DNA from 4 places in the Mesorhizobium sp. B2-1-3 genome. Region 4 is predicted to be linked to each of the others. Evidence: predicted binding sites of a transcription regulator. Region 4 holds the regulator's gene; each other region holds the start of a gene.
The links. The regulator LexA, encoded in region 4, represses DNA repair genes until DNA is damaged. The targets are predictions, from matches to a motif close to TGTTCNNNNTGTGTTCNG.

Region 1 (2,974 bases), on a different contig from region 4:
GCCGCGCGGTTGATGGCGATCAAGAGTTGGCCGTCCATTCGGGCCGCGCTGAGTTCCGCCATTTTTCAGCTCGTTGCGAGGCTGGTTTCGAGGGCAGCAGCCGGTTGACTCTGCTTCCAAATCGTTGCCGCCGACCTTGCGCGAGGTGATTGCGACGCTATGTCAGGCGCATCCGCGTTGCTCCCCGCCCGCGCATTCGGCAATCTGTCGCTTCTTCGGCGTTGAAGGCTTGCTCCGATGGAACTCGGTCTCATTGGATACTACAGCGACTTCGTGGTTTACCCCCTGGCGATCGCCCTGCTGGCTGTGGCCGGGCTTATCGAGGCCGGCGAAGAGAGCGCGCCAGGCTGGCTGGCGACGGCGCTGGCGTGCCTGTGTCTGTGGACGCTGATCGAATACGTCATGCACCGCTTCGTCCTTCACCACATTCCCTGGATCAGGGATCTGCACGCCCGCCATCATGTCGAGGAGCGCAGTCCGGTGGGCACGCCGACCTGGCTCAGCCTCGGCGTGCATGCGCTTGTCGCGTTCTTTCCCGTATGGATGGTCTCGGATTTCGCGGTCGCCAGCGCGGCGAGCTGCGGGCTGATGCTGGGCTACCTATGGTACGTCAGCATCCACCATGTGATCCATCACTGGCATCCCACTCATCCGAGCTATCTCTACACGCTGAAGCGCCGCCACGCGCTGCATCATCATGTCGACGAAAACGTCAATTTCGGCGTGACGTCGCTGTTCTGGGATCGGGTCTTCGGCACGATGCGGCTCTGAAGCCAACTGGTGTGCGCCATTCGGGAAGCGCAGACAGCCATTCCCGCTTACAATTCCTTCTGCGCCAATTCCCTGAACTCGTCGGGCACCGAGCGGGCCGCCTCCAGCGCCACGGTGCCGTAGCCGACGGCCTGTTTGCCGAAACGCTCGCGGATCTTGTCGATGGCGCGGTCGGCGCCGAAGCGTGCGAGGCCCTTCCTGGTGCCGGGGCGGCGCTTTTCGTCGGCGAGGCCGAGCGGCAGTTCGAGCTGCAATTCGGCACTTTCCTCCAGATGCGAGACCGAGATCGCCAGCAGCGAAATCGTCCTGTCATGCGGATGATCGGCAAGCACGCCCCGCACCAGGTCTGTCGCGATCTCGGCCAGCATCACCGTCGCCGAGATCGGCTGGTCGAGCGTGATCGAGCGGGTGACGGCGCTGAGGTCGGCGAAGCGCACGCGCACCGTCACCGTGCGGCCGGGGCGCGCCTTGGCGCGCAGCCGGCTGGCGACCCGGTCGGCCAGATGCAGCAGGACGGGTATGTAGACGCATTCCAGTGCCGGCTTGCGGCCAAGCGCCGACTGGGCACCGGCCGAATGGGCGCGGCGACGTGTTTCCAATTTGCGCGGATCGCGGTTCCACGACAAGGCGGCAAGCTTTTCGCCGGCGGCAGGGCCGAGCAGCCGCGCCAGCGCGCCGCTGTGCGTCCTGGCCAGTTCGCCGATTGTCTGGACGCCGATCTCGGCCAGCCGCGCGCTGGTCGCCGGGCCGACGCCCCACATCAGGGAGACCGGCAGGTCATGCAGGAAGGCGATCTCGGTGCCGGGCTCGACCACCACCAGCCCATCGGGCTTGGCCACCTGCGAGGCGATCTTGGCCAGGTGCTTGGTGCGCGCCACGCCGATCGAGATCGGCAGGCCGAGTTCGCTTCGCACGCGGCGGCGAATGGTCGAGGCGATCTCCCGCGGCTGGCCGAACAGATGCGTGCAACCGGCGACATCGGCGAAGGCCTCGTCGATGGAGATGCGCTCGACCAGCGGCGTGAAATCGTCGAGCACCTTCATCGCGGCGTCGCCGAGCCGCTGGTAGTCGCGGAAATTTCCGCCGACGAAAATCAACTGCGGGCAGAGCTCGCGCGCCTTGCGCCCCGGCATGCCGCCGCGCACGCCGAAGGCGCGGGCTTCGTAGGAGGCGGCGAGCACGACGCCGCCGCCGACCGCGATCGGCTTGCCGCGCAGCGAGGGGTCGAGAAGCTGCTCGACCGAGGCGTAGAAAGCGTCGAGATCGGCATGCAGGATGGTGGGCTCCATCCCCGGTTCCTCGCGACGTTGTAGAGTATGGAACATAAAGAGAACAAACATTGCTCGCTGTCAAGCGAGGTCGCGATCCGCCGGAACATTGTCGCTCACAATCGCGTTGACGGCCGAAGGGCGCCGCGTGCGGAGGCTGGCATGGGCAACTTTGAAATGATCGATCTGGTTTGCGTCGTCAACGCCTGCTCGACCGACCGCGCCGCGGGGCGGCTGGTTTCGATGGCCAAGGCCGTGGAGGAATTGCGGGTGCTGACCGGCGATTTCGTCTCGGCCGACGAAACAGTCGCGAATGCGCTGAGTGAAGTCGCGCTGCAGTGCGGCTGCGCCGTGCTGTTCGATGAGCAGGCGGGCGCCGACATATTGCGCACGCCATAGCTCGTCGCCGGCGTGCTGCAATGCATCACGCAACCGTTCCAATTGCTTGTTTTTGCGCTATTCCGAACAGAGGGCCGTGACGCACTTTCTAACGCGCGTTGCCTGTGCGGGTCGTTGTCCCCGAGGCCACCTTGGCGACATCCATCAACCGAGATGCTCCGCCCGCAGCGCCTGCTTGAGGCGCTCCAGCGCCGGCTCGCCGTCGGCAGCGAGCTTATCGGCGATCCTTGCCAGATCATCGTCGGCCTTGCGGTGCTTGCTGCCCCAGGCGCCGAGCGTGGCCAGCACGGGCAAAAGGTCGATGCCGGCCTCGGTCAGGCGATAGATCGCCTTCAGCCCATGCGTGGGATCACCGCTGCGGGTGAGGATGCCTTCGTCCTGCAATGTCTGGAGGCGCTCGGCCAGCGTACGCGAGGAAATGCCCTCATCGGATTGCAGGAATTCGCGAAAGTGCTTTTTTCCGGCGAAGACCAGGTCGCGGATGATGAGCAGCGTCCAGCGGTCGCCGAGCAGTTCGAGCGACAGGTTGATGGGGC
Region 2 (2,974 bases), on a different contig from region 4:
GGCACGCTGGCGCGGATCGTGTCGGCCAACTGGTCGGTATCGAGCGTCACTTCGATGTCGACGGTGCCGACGAGCTGCTTGTTCTCGTCGAACAGGGCAATGCCAGTGGTGCCGAGATTGTTGCCCAGCACATAGAAGGATTTGTCGGTCAGCGGGTTGACGTTGGCGATCTCCGGATCGCCGATGACGATCTGGTAGAAGGCCGCGCTCGTCATGATCGTCTTTGGCTTGCCCTTGGCGACCTTGATCGAGGCGTTCTTGGTCGCCGAGACATAGACGATGTCGTTGTCCGCCCTGGCCGGGCCGGCGAAGATGCCGGCCGCCGCCATCGTCACCGCCATCGCCATCGCCTGCGCGACGTGCAACCGGCCTGTCGTTCGATATTGAAGTTGCCTGAACATTGTTCCCGTCCCGTCCGGTCCCCACCGGTCCTGCTCTGGTTCCACTCAGGAACCTGATATTCCTATTTCTGGTCCCGCGCAGGAACCTGATATTCCTCGGCCGTCGTTCCACGCGTCACGATGACCGTCTTGAATTTCGGCTTCTCAGGCTCCTTTGCCATGGCGTCGAACAGCGAGCCGGCCGCGGCCTGCGCCTTGCCCGCCACCGATCCGCCAAAGGAGGAGATGGTGGTGACACCGTCCTTGCCCTCGCCGCCCTCGCTGGCGGAGCGAAGCGACAGCGACAGCGTGCCGACAGTGCGGGCCAGCGCCACTTTCTGCGCGCCTTCGGTGGTCACCTCGATGGTTATGGAATTGGCCACCTGCGGCGTCGTTTGGCGCTCGTCGGCGCCCTGCCCGACGCTCAGCACCTTCGCGTCGGCAACGACGATCTCTGAGGTGATGGTCGAACCGGCGGCGCCTTGCGCATTCTTGGCCACTTCCTGGATTTCGCCGGCATCGCGCGTCAGCACGACATCGACCCGATCGCCCGGCGTGACGAAGCCGCCGACGCCCGCGATCTCGTCGGTGCGGATGGTGACGGCCCGCATGCCGGGCGTCAGCATGTTGGAGAGCGTGGCGCGGCCATTCGGGCCGGACAGCTTTGTAAGCAGCACCGGTTCGTTGACCTCGATCGGCGACAGCACCACGCGGTTGCCGTCCCCGAGCAGTCCATCGATGGTGGCGAAGGCGCCCTGCGGCAGCGAATCCTGCGGCCATGGAATTTCGCTGAGTTTCGCGCGGTCGAGATCCATGCCGTACCGCAACGGTGCATTCGCCACCACGATGGTCTTGAATTCGACCGTCGGCGCGGCGGGCGCCGCGATCGACGCGGTTTTCTCCTCGGCGTCGGCCCTGGCCTGGCGCTTGACCCAGAAATCCGCGGCAAAGATCGAGATTGCGCCGAAAACGGCGGCGATGCCGATCATCGTTATGGCCTTGCCCCTCACGCCCAAACCCCTGATGCCCGTAGTTTCTTGTTATGTTGGCTCACGCTAGGCGGCATTGTTAAAGAATCAGGAATCTTCTCGCTGGCTATCCGCCTGATTTCCGCCGGCTTGGTTATCGAATGGTTTTAGGATAAGAGGGGGTTAATCCCCGAACGTAACAGGAACCTCCGTCGCTTGGCGCTGAAAAGCGTGGCAGTATCGGCGGGTGATTCGCAGCTTGGGCTCTATGGCAGGCATGGACGACAACAACGATCTTTTCGGCAATCTGGAGAAGCAGCCGCAACCGGTTCGCACACCGGCGCGTCCGGCCGATCCGCTGGTGCAGGCGGCAGCCAAGCGTCCGGCGGCGGCGTCTCGTGACGGCTCAGAGGGCTACAGCGCCGCCGATATCGAGGTACTCGAAGGCCTGGAGCCCGTGCGGCGCCGTCCGGGCATGTATATTGGCGGCACCGACGACAAGGCCATGCACCATCTGTTCGCCGAGGTTATCGACAACTCGATGGACGAGGCGGTTGCCGGCCATGCCACATTCATCGATGTCGAGCTTTCGGCTGACGGCTTTCTCACCGTCACCGACAATGGCCGCGGCATTCCCGTCGATCCGCATCCGAAGTTCAAGAAGCCGGCGCTCGAAGTGATCATGACGACACTGCATTCGGGCGGCAAGTTCGATAGCAAGGTCTATGAAACCTCGGGCGGCCTGCACGGCGTCGGCGTCTCCGTGGTCAACGCACTGTCGGATCATCTCGAAGTCGAAGTCGCGCGCGGACGGCAACTTTACCGGCAGCGCTTCTCGCGCGGCATTCCGGTCAGCGGCCTCGAGCATCTTGGCGAAGTTCACAACCGGCGCGGCACCAGGACCCGTTTCCACCCCGACGAGCAGATCTTCGGCAAGGGCGCCGCGTTCGAACCGGCGCGGCTCTACCGCATGACGCGCTCGAAAGCCTATCTGTTCGGCGGCGTCGAAATCCGCTGGACCTGCGATCCCTCCCTGATCAAGGAAAAGGACACCACTCCGGCCAAGGCCGAATTCCATTTTCCCGGCGGCCTCAAGGACTATCTGAAAGCGTCGCTTGGCGACGAATTCCAGGTGACGCGCGAAATCTTCGCCGGCAAGAGCGACAGGCAAGGCGGCCATGGCTCGCTGGAATGGGCAGTGACCTGGTTCGGCGGCGACGGCTTCATCAACTCCTACTGCAACACCATCCCGACCGGCGAAGGTGGCACCCACGAGGCCGGCTTCCGCAACGTCTTGACGCGCGGCCTGCGCGCCTATGCCGACCTCGTCGGCAACAAGCGCGCCTCGATCGTCACGTCGGAAGATGTCATGATCTCGGCGGCGGGCATGCTGTCGGTGTTCATCCGCGAGCCTGAATTCGTCGGCCAGACCAAGGACAGGCTGGCGACGATCGAGGCGATCCGCATAGTCGAGACGGCGATCCGCGACCCGTTCGACCATTGGCTGGCCGACAATCCGCAGGAAGCGTCGAAGCTGCTCGAATGGGTTATCGCACGCGCCGACGAGCGGGTACGACGCCGCCAGGAAAAGGAAGTGTCGCGCAAGAGTGCGGTGCGCAAGCTGCG
Region 3 (2,974 bases), on a different contig from region 4:
CCTGGCGGGAACAGCCGCGGCCCGACGAGGAACGGAACCCGCTCGACAGCATCGTCACCTTCACGCTCGCCCGCACCGTTTCGGGCGGCACGCATCTGCATATTATCCATGAAGGCTTTGCCCGTGCGGCGACATCCGCCGCCAGGCCCATGGTGACCATGGCAGGCGCCGGCTGCCGGCTTTCATTCGCTGCGCGTGCCTCCGGCCGCCGCCCCGCAGCCAATTCATTTTGCCTTCTGCAGCGCGCCGCTTGAGTGGCCGACACATGAAAAACGGAGAGAGACGATGACCGGTTTTGCCAATCTGGTGCCGATGGTGATCGAGCAGTCGAGCCGCGGCGAGCGCGCCTTCGACATTTTCTCGCGGCTGCTGCGCGAGCGCATCGTCTTTATCAACGGCGAGATCAACGACGGCATGTCGGCGCTGGTCTGCGCCCAGCTTCTGTCGCTGGAATCGGATAATCCCGACAAGGAGATCTCGCTTTACATCAACTCGCCTGGCGGCGTGGTGACCAGCGGCTTCGCCATCTACGACACGATGCAATATGTCAGCTGTCCGGTGTCGACGGTGTGCATGGGCTTTGCCGCCTCGATGGCTTCGTTCCTGCTGATGGCTGGCACGCCGGGACGGCGCATCGCGCTGCCCAACGCCAGCCTCGTCCTGCACCAGCCGCTGGGCGGCTTCCAGGGTCAGGCATCGGACATCCAGCGTCACGCCGAAGGCATCCTGCGCACCAAGCGGCAGATGACCGAACTCTATGCGCGTCATTGCGGCCGCACCTATGAAGAGGTCGAGCGCACGCTCGACCGGGACTATTTCATGACCGCCGAGGAAGCGAAGGCATGGGGTCTCGTCGATCATGTCTACGATACCCGCAAAAAGGCGGCGTGACCGGCACAAGCACGATGAATTGCGACGCCCCGCCGTCCGGCGATTTGATGACCGCCGGTCTGGCCACCTCGGCGGGGCGGCGCTATAACCGCCCGATGATCGACAGCCGCTTATTCCGACCTTGGCGTCTTGCCGTCACTATTTTCGCCGGTGCGCTCATGCTGGCCGGCGGCGCCTTTGCCAACGACAGCCAGAAAGGCAGCCTGCCCGGTGTGGCCGGCGATTATCGCATCGCCAAGCCGGCCCCGCAGCCCGAACCCGATGACGCCTCCCCCGCCAACGGTAACGGCCGGTTCAAGATCGGCGATACCGATGTCAGTATTTCCGGCAGCATCACGGTCGATGTCGGCGCTGGCGGGATCAAACCGCCGCGGTAGCTGACATGTCGGGGCCGTCAGTACCTGCGCGTTCCCCCAAAAGAGCAGCCCCGCCGTGCTTTTAGCAAACGGACGGGGCTTTTCTGGATCTATAATCCAATCTTTCGCCGGGAATGTTTTACCGGCTTTCGATTTCGGATGCTTCGCGGCGTTCAGCCGACGATCCGACCAGTAGTCTCTGATTTTGGTGCATCCGGCAGGGTCACGTCGGAAGGCGCTCGCGTCTCCCTGGCATTCATGCCTGCCGCGGCTCCAGTCACTGCTGGAGCCTCAAGGGACTGTCCGGTGGCGTCATGCTCCACTCCTGTGTCCGTTGCGACAATCGTCGTCAGAAGCACTGATCGCAGTAGCCCGCGGCGTCTCGCAGGCCGCCTTTGGGCGGCGAGGCCATCGAAAGACAGCCGGCTTCATTGACGTGTGGAGTCTGCTCCCCTCAGCCGGGGACGTCAACCGCTCGATGTCCGATCGGAAAAATTGTGATCGAGCGACATATCCCCTGATGGGAACCACGCCGCCTGCTCCACCGCTTTTGTCAGGAGCGTGTTCGGTCTTTGTTCTTTCCGCTTGCCCGTTCGTGCGAAAGACGGTTAAACGACTTGGTCGAGAATTGTGGCGTCTCTCGACGCGGCGGCAAAAATACCTACATAGGGGACGGCCGGGGAAAACCCGCCGATCCCACAAATTCCAGATCTGAGGCGGCGACCGGCAATGGCCGACCATAAATATCTTTCCATTCGCGGGGCGCGCGAACACAATCTGAAGAATGTCGATCTCGACCTGCCGCGTGACAGCCTGATCGTCATGACGGGCCTGTCGGGCTCCGGCAAATCGTCGCTTGCCTTCGACACCATCTATGCCGAAGGCCAGCGCCGCTATGTCGAGAGCCTGTCGGCCTATGCGCGGCAATTCCTCGAAATGATGCAGAAGCCGGATGTCGACCAGATCGACGGCCTTTCGCCGGCCATCTCCATCGAGCAGAAGACCACTTCGAAGAACCCGCGCTCGACGGTCGGCACCGTCACCGAGATATACGACTACATGCGGCTTCTATTCGCGCGTGTCGGCGTACCCTATTCGCCCGCCACCGGACTGCCGATCGAGAGCCAGACGGTGTCGCAGATGGTCGATCGCGTGCTGGCGGTCGAGGAAGGCACGCGCCTGTTCATCCTGGCGCCGATCGTGCGCGGCCGCAAAGGCGAGTACCGCAAGGAATTGCTCGAGCTGCAGAAAAAGGGATTTCAGCGCGTCAAGGTCGACGGCGTCTTCTATGAGATCGCTGATGTGCCGCCACTCGACAAGAAATACAAGCACGACATCGACGTGGTCGTGGATCGCATCGTCGTGCGTGGCGACCTCGCAACGCGCCTTGCCGATTCCATGGAGACCGCGCTGAAGCTCGCGGAGGGGCTGGCGGTGGCGGAGTTCGCCGATAAGCCGCTCGATGCCAGTCAGACGGGCGAGGATTCGGTCAACAAGTCGAAGAACGAGACGCATGAGCGCATCCTGTTCTCGGAAAAATTCGCCTGTCCGGTCTCCGGCTTCACCATTCCCGAGATCGAGCCCAGGCTGTTCTCGTTCAACAACCCGTTCGGCGCCTGCCCGACCTGCGACGGGCTGGGCAGCCAGCGCGCCATCGATCCCAATCTGGTCGTCCCCGACGAGAACGTCTCGCTGCGCGACGGCGCCGTCAGCCCATGGGCGAAATC
Region 4 (2,974 bases):
TGGTGTCGCCGCACGAGGTGGTAGGGCCGAGCTTCCAGATGTCGTTCGCCGCCACCGCGGCCCTGGTCGGCGCCTATGCCGGCTGGTCGGATCGCAAAGCCGACAAAGCGCGGACCCCGCCGCCGCAACGGACCTTGCCTGGCCTCCTGACGCGAAAATTGCTGCTGGCGACAGGTGGGCTGGCGATGACCTCGATTATCGCGGGAAGCGCCACGGCGCTTTTCGCCATCTGGCATTTCCAGCGCGTGTCGCCGCTCAGCCTGTTCGCCAATCTTGCCGTCATGCCGATCGTTTCGGTCGTGATGTTCCTTGCGGTTGCCAGTGCGCTGCTGATGCCGTTCGGGTTCGATGGACCATCCCTTTATCTGATGGGCAAGGGACTGACCGCGATGATCGCCATATCAGGATGGATCTCGCAACGCTCGCCGGTCGACGCGGTCGGGTTGATTTCGCAGCAATCCGTCCTTCTGGTGGCGATCGCCCTGGTCATCGCGACGATGGCCACGACATGGCTGCGGCTGGCGGCACTTCCCTTCGCGCTCGCCGGCCTGTTGACCGTCTCGGACACGCGCACGCCGGACGTGCTGATTTCGGAGGATGCCCGCCTGGTGGCACTGCCGATCGGCGGCGGTGAGCTCGCGATCAACCGGGCGCGCCCGAACGAATTCACCGTCGATAATTGGAAACGCGCGCTGAAGTCCGAAACCATCGTTGCGCCGGAACTGTTCGACAGCGGAGACCGACAGTTCGACATCTTCGATTCCGCGCAACTTCCGGCGGGAGCGCCTTTCTATTGCTTCACAGGCCTGTGCATGGCCCGGCATCCCTCGGGGGCGATCATCGCGCAGGTGGAGGATCGCAAGGACGCCTGGAGGGCCTGCTCCTATGCGGATCTGATCGTCATCAACGACCCCGCGGGCTACGATCCCTGCCACAATCCGCTGGTTCTCGTCATCACCAAGCGGCAGCTCGCTCGTAAGGGAAGTGCCGCCGTCTTCTTCGACCAGCAATCGGCGACGGCACCGGCACGGGTCAGCTTTGCCGTCGACGGGCCATATCGGCCTTGGCACGAACAGCGGAAATTCTCACGCGAGGCAAGGGGACTGCCGCCTTACCGTAAACCCGAAAAGCCCACCGCCGACCCCGCTCAGTAGCGCCTGATCAGGCCGACCAGCTTGCCTTGCACCTTGACCCTGTCCGGTCCGAAAATACGTGTTTCATAGGCCGGATTGGCAGCCTCGAGCGCAATCGAAGCACCCTTTCGGCGGAAGCGCTTCAGCGTTGCTTCCTCCTCGTCCACCAGGGCCACGATGATCTCGCCGGGACTTGCGGTGTCGGCATTGCGGATGATGACCGTGTCGCCGTCGAAAATGCCGGCCTCGATCATCGAATCGCCCTTGACCTCCAGCGCATAGTGTTCGCCGCCCATGATCATGTCAGGCGGCACTGAAATGGAATGCGTCTGATGCTGGATGGCGTCGATCGGCACACCCGCTGCGATGCGACCCATGACCGGGATCGACACCGCTGAAACCGCATCGTCGTCATTGCCGGCAGCGGGCAGACGCGAAGACGTCGCCGGCTTGATCTGCCGGCTAGGGCTGCTGCCCTGTCCGAGGCTGCCCTGGATGACGCTCGGGGAGAACTTCTTTGCCGCGTTAAGACCCGGCGCGATCGAGTCCGGCAGGCGCAGCACCTCCAGCGCGCGCGCCCGGTTGGGCAGGCGGCGAATGAAGCCGCGCTCCTCCAACGCCGTGATCAGCCGATGAATTCCCGACTTGGAGGCGAGGTCCAGCGCTTCCTTCATCTCGTCGAAGGACGGCGGAATGCCGCTTTCCTTCAGCCGTTCATGGATGAACATCAAGAGTTCATGTTGCTTGCGCGTGAGCATGGCGGCCCCCAAAGGCATTGCACGAAGGGTCTGGAACCAGAATCAGAAAACAAACCCAGAACAAACACTATCTGTTCCAGTTGTGTTCCGCAACCATTTAAAGTTTAATGAATTTGTTAAGGCGACGGAAACGAAATGCCCTCCCGCAGCCAGCATCCTGCCAGCGCGGTCCGTCGTCAATGCGCTCCCGGGCCCTTTGAAACTATTTTGGTTAATGGCCTGTGGCCCGACCGGTCTCCACTCTTGGCACAAGCCTGCAAGCTGGGTGACCGGCAGGTGCGGGGTGCGTTTGGGCGGATTAAAACCCCTGCGGCTCGTGAACGAAACGAAACCAAAATGCCAACTTCCTGCCGGAAAACGACGAGGCACCACCACTGGTCGCTATGGGCTGCGTTCGCTCGCTCCTTGCTTCCCGTTCGCTTGACGAAACCGTATAATAATGTACGGTTTTCGAAGAGGAACACCAATGATCACGCCGAAGCAGGCCGCGCGACGCGAACGGATAGAGGAGGCCGCCTATGCGGTGCTCCGGGAAACCGGCTACAAGAGCGCCTCCCTGCTTGCTATCGCCAAGCGGGCATCGGCCTCGAACGAAACCCTCTACAACTGGTACGGCAACAAGCAGACCCTGTTTCGATCCTTGATCGAAGCCAATGCGGGAGAGGCAAGGAAGCTGCTGGAGGACGCCCTTCACCAGGCGCGCGATCCGCTCGAAACCCTGAACTTGCTCGGGCCAGTCCTGCTGACCCTCGTGACGGGCGACAAGGCGGTGGCGCTCAATCGCGCCGCGGCCGGCGACGTCAACGATACAGGCACGCTTGGCCAATCGATCGCGCAATTCGGCCGCAATACCATAATGCCGCTTGTTGGCGACCTGCTTCGAACCGCAAGTCGGGCCGGCCTGATCGCCTGTGACGATCCTGCCGAAGCCGCCGACATCTACATCAGTCTTTTGATCGGCGATCTCCAGGTTCGCCGGATCGTTGGGGTGCTCGAGGAACTGCCTCGGGCGGAAATCGAGCAAAGATCGAACCGGGCGTTCACCCTGTTCTTGCGCGTCTATGCGGCCAGCCCTTGCCCGGG

Region 1: dinB (DNA polymerase IV) is a predicted target of LexA. The motif match lies at 2,089-2,106, and genes of this name have one in related genera.
Region 2: parE (DNA topoisomerase IV subunit B) is a predicted target of LexA. The motif match lies at 1,539-1,556, and genes of this name have one in related genera.
Region 3: uvrA (excinuclease ABC subunit UvrA) is a predicted target of LexA. The motif match lies at 1,810-1,827, and genes of this name have one in related genera.

What each region holds. Positions count from the first base shown of each region.
Region 1 is NZ_VFWL01000016.1:7,387-10,360, forward strand. It holds gene FJ973_RS22895 (sterol desaturase family protein) at 238-771, shown strand; gene dinB (DNA polymerase IV) at 819-2,060, opposite strand; gene FJ973_RS22905 (hypothetical protein) at 2,202-2,438, shown strand; gene FJ973_RS22910 (helix-turn-helix domain-containing protein) at 2,583-2,974, opposite strand, start outside.
Region 2 is NZ_VFWL01000002.1:444,245-447,218, reverse strand. It holds gene FJ973_RS06810 (type II and III secretion system protein family protein) at 1-347, opposite strand, end outside; gene cpaB (Flp pilus assembly protein CpaB) at 464-1,390, opposite strand; gene parE (DNA topoisomerase IV subunit B) at 1,626-2,974, shown strand, end outside.
Region 3 is NZ_VFWL01000015.1:64,366-67,339, forward strand. It holds gene FJ973_RS22470 (SRPBCC domain-containing protein) at 1-254, shown strand, start outside; gene FJ973_RS22475 (ATP-dependent Clp protease proteolytic subunit) at 286-891, shown strand; gene FJ973_RS22480 (hypothetical protein) at 987-1,268, shown strand; gene uvrA (excinuclease ABC subunit UvrA) at 1,977-2,974, shown strand, end outside.
Region 4 is NZ_VFWL01000011.1:20,672-23,645, forward strand. It holds gene FJ973_RS18820 (ComEC/Rec2 family competence protein) at 1-1,154, shown strand, start outside; gene lexA (transcriptional repressor LexA) at 1,148-1,891, opposite strand; gene FJ973_RS18830 (TetR/AcrR family transcriptional regulator C-terminal domain-containing protein) at 2,358-2,974, shown strand, end outside.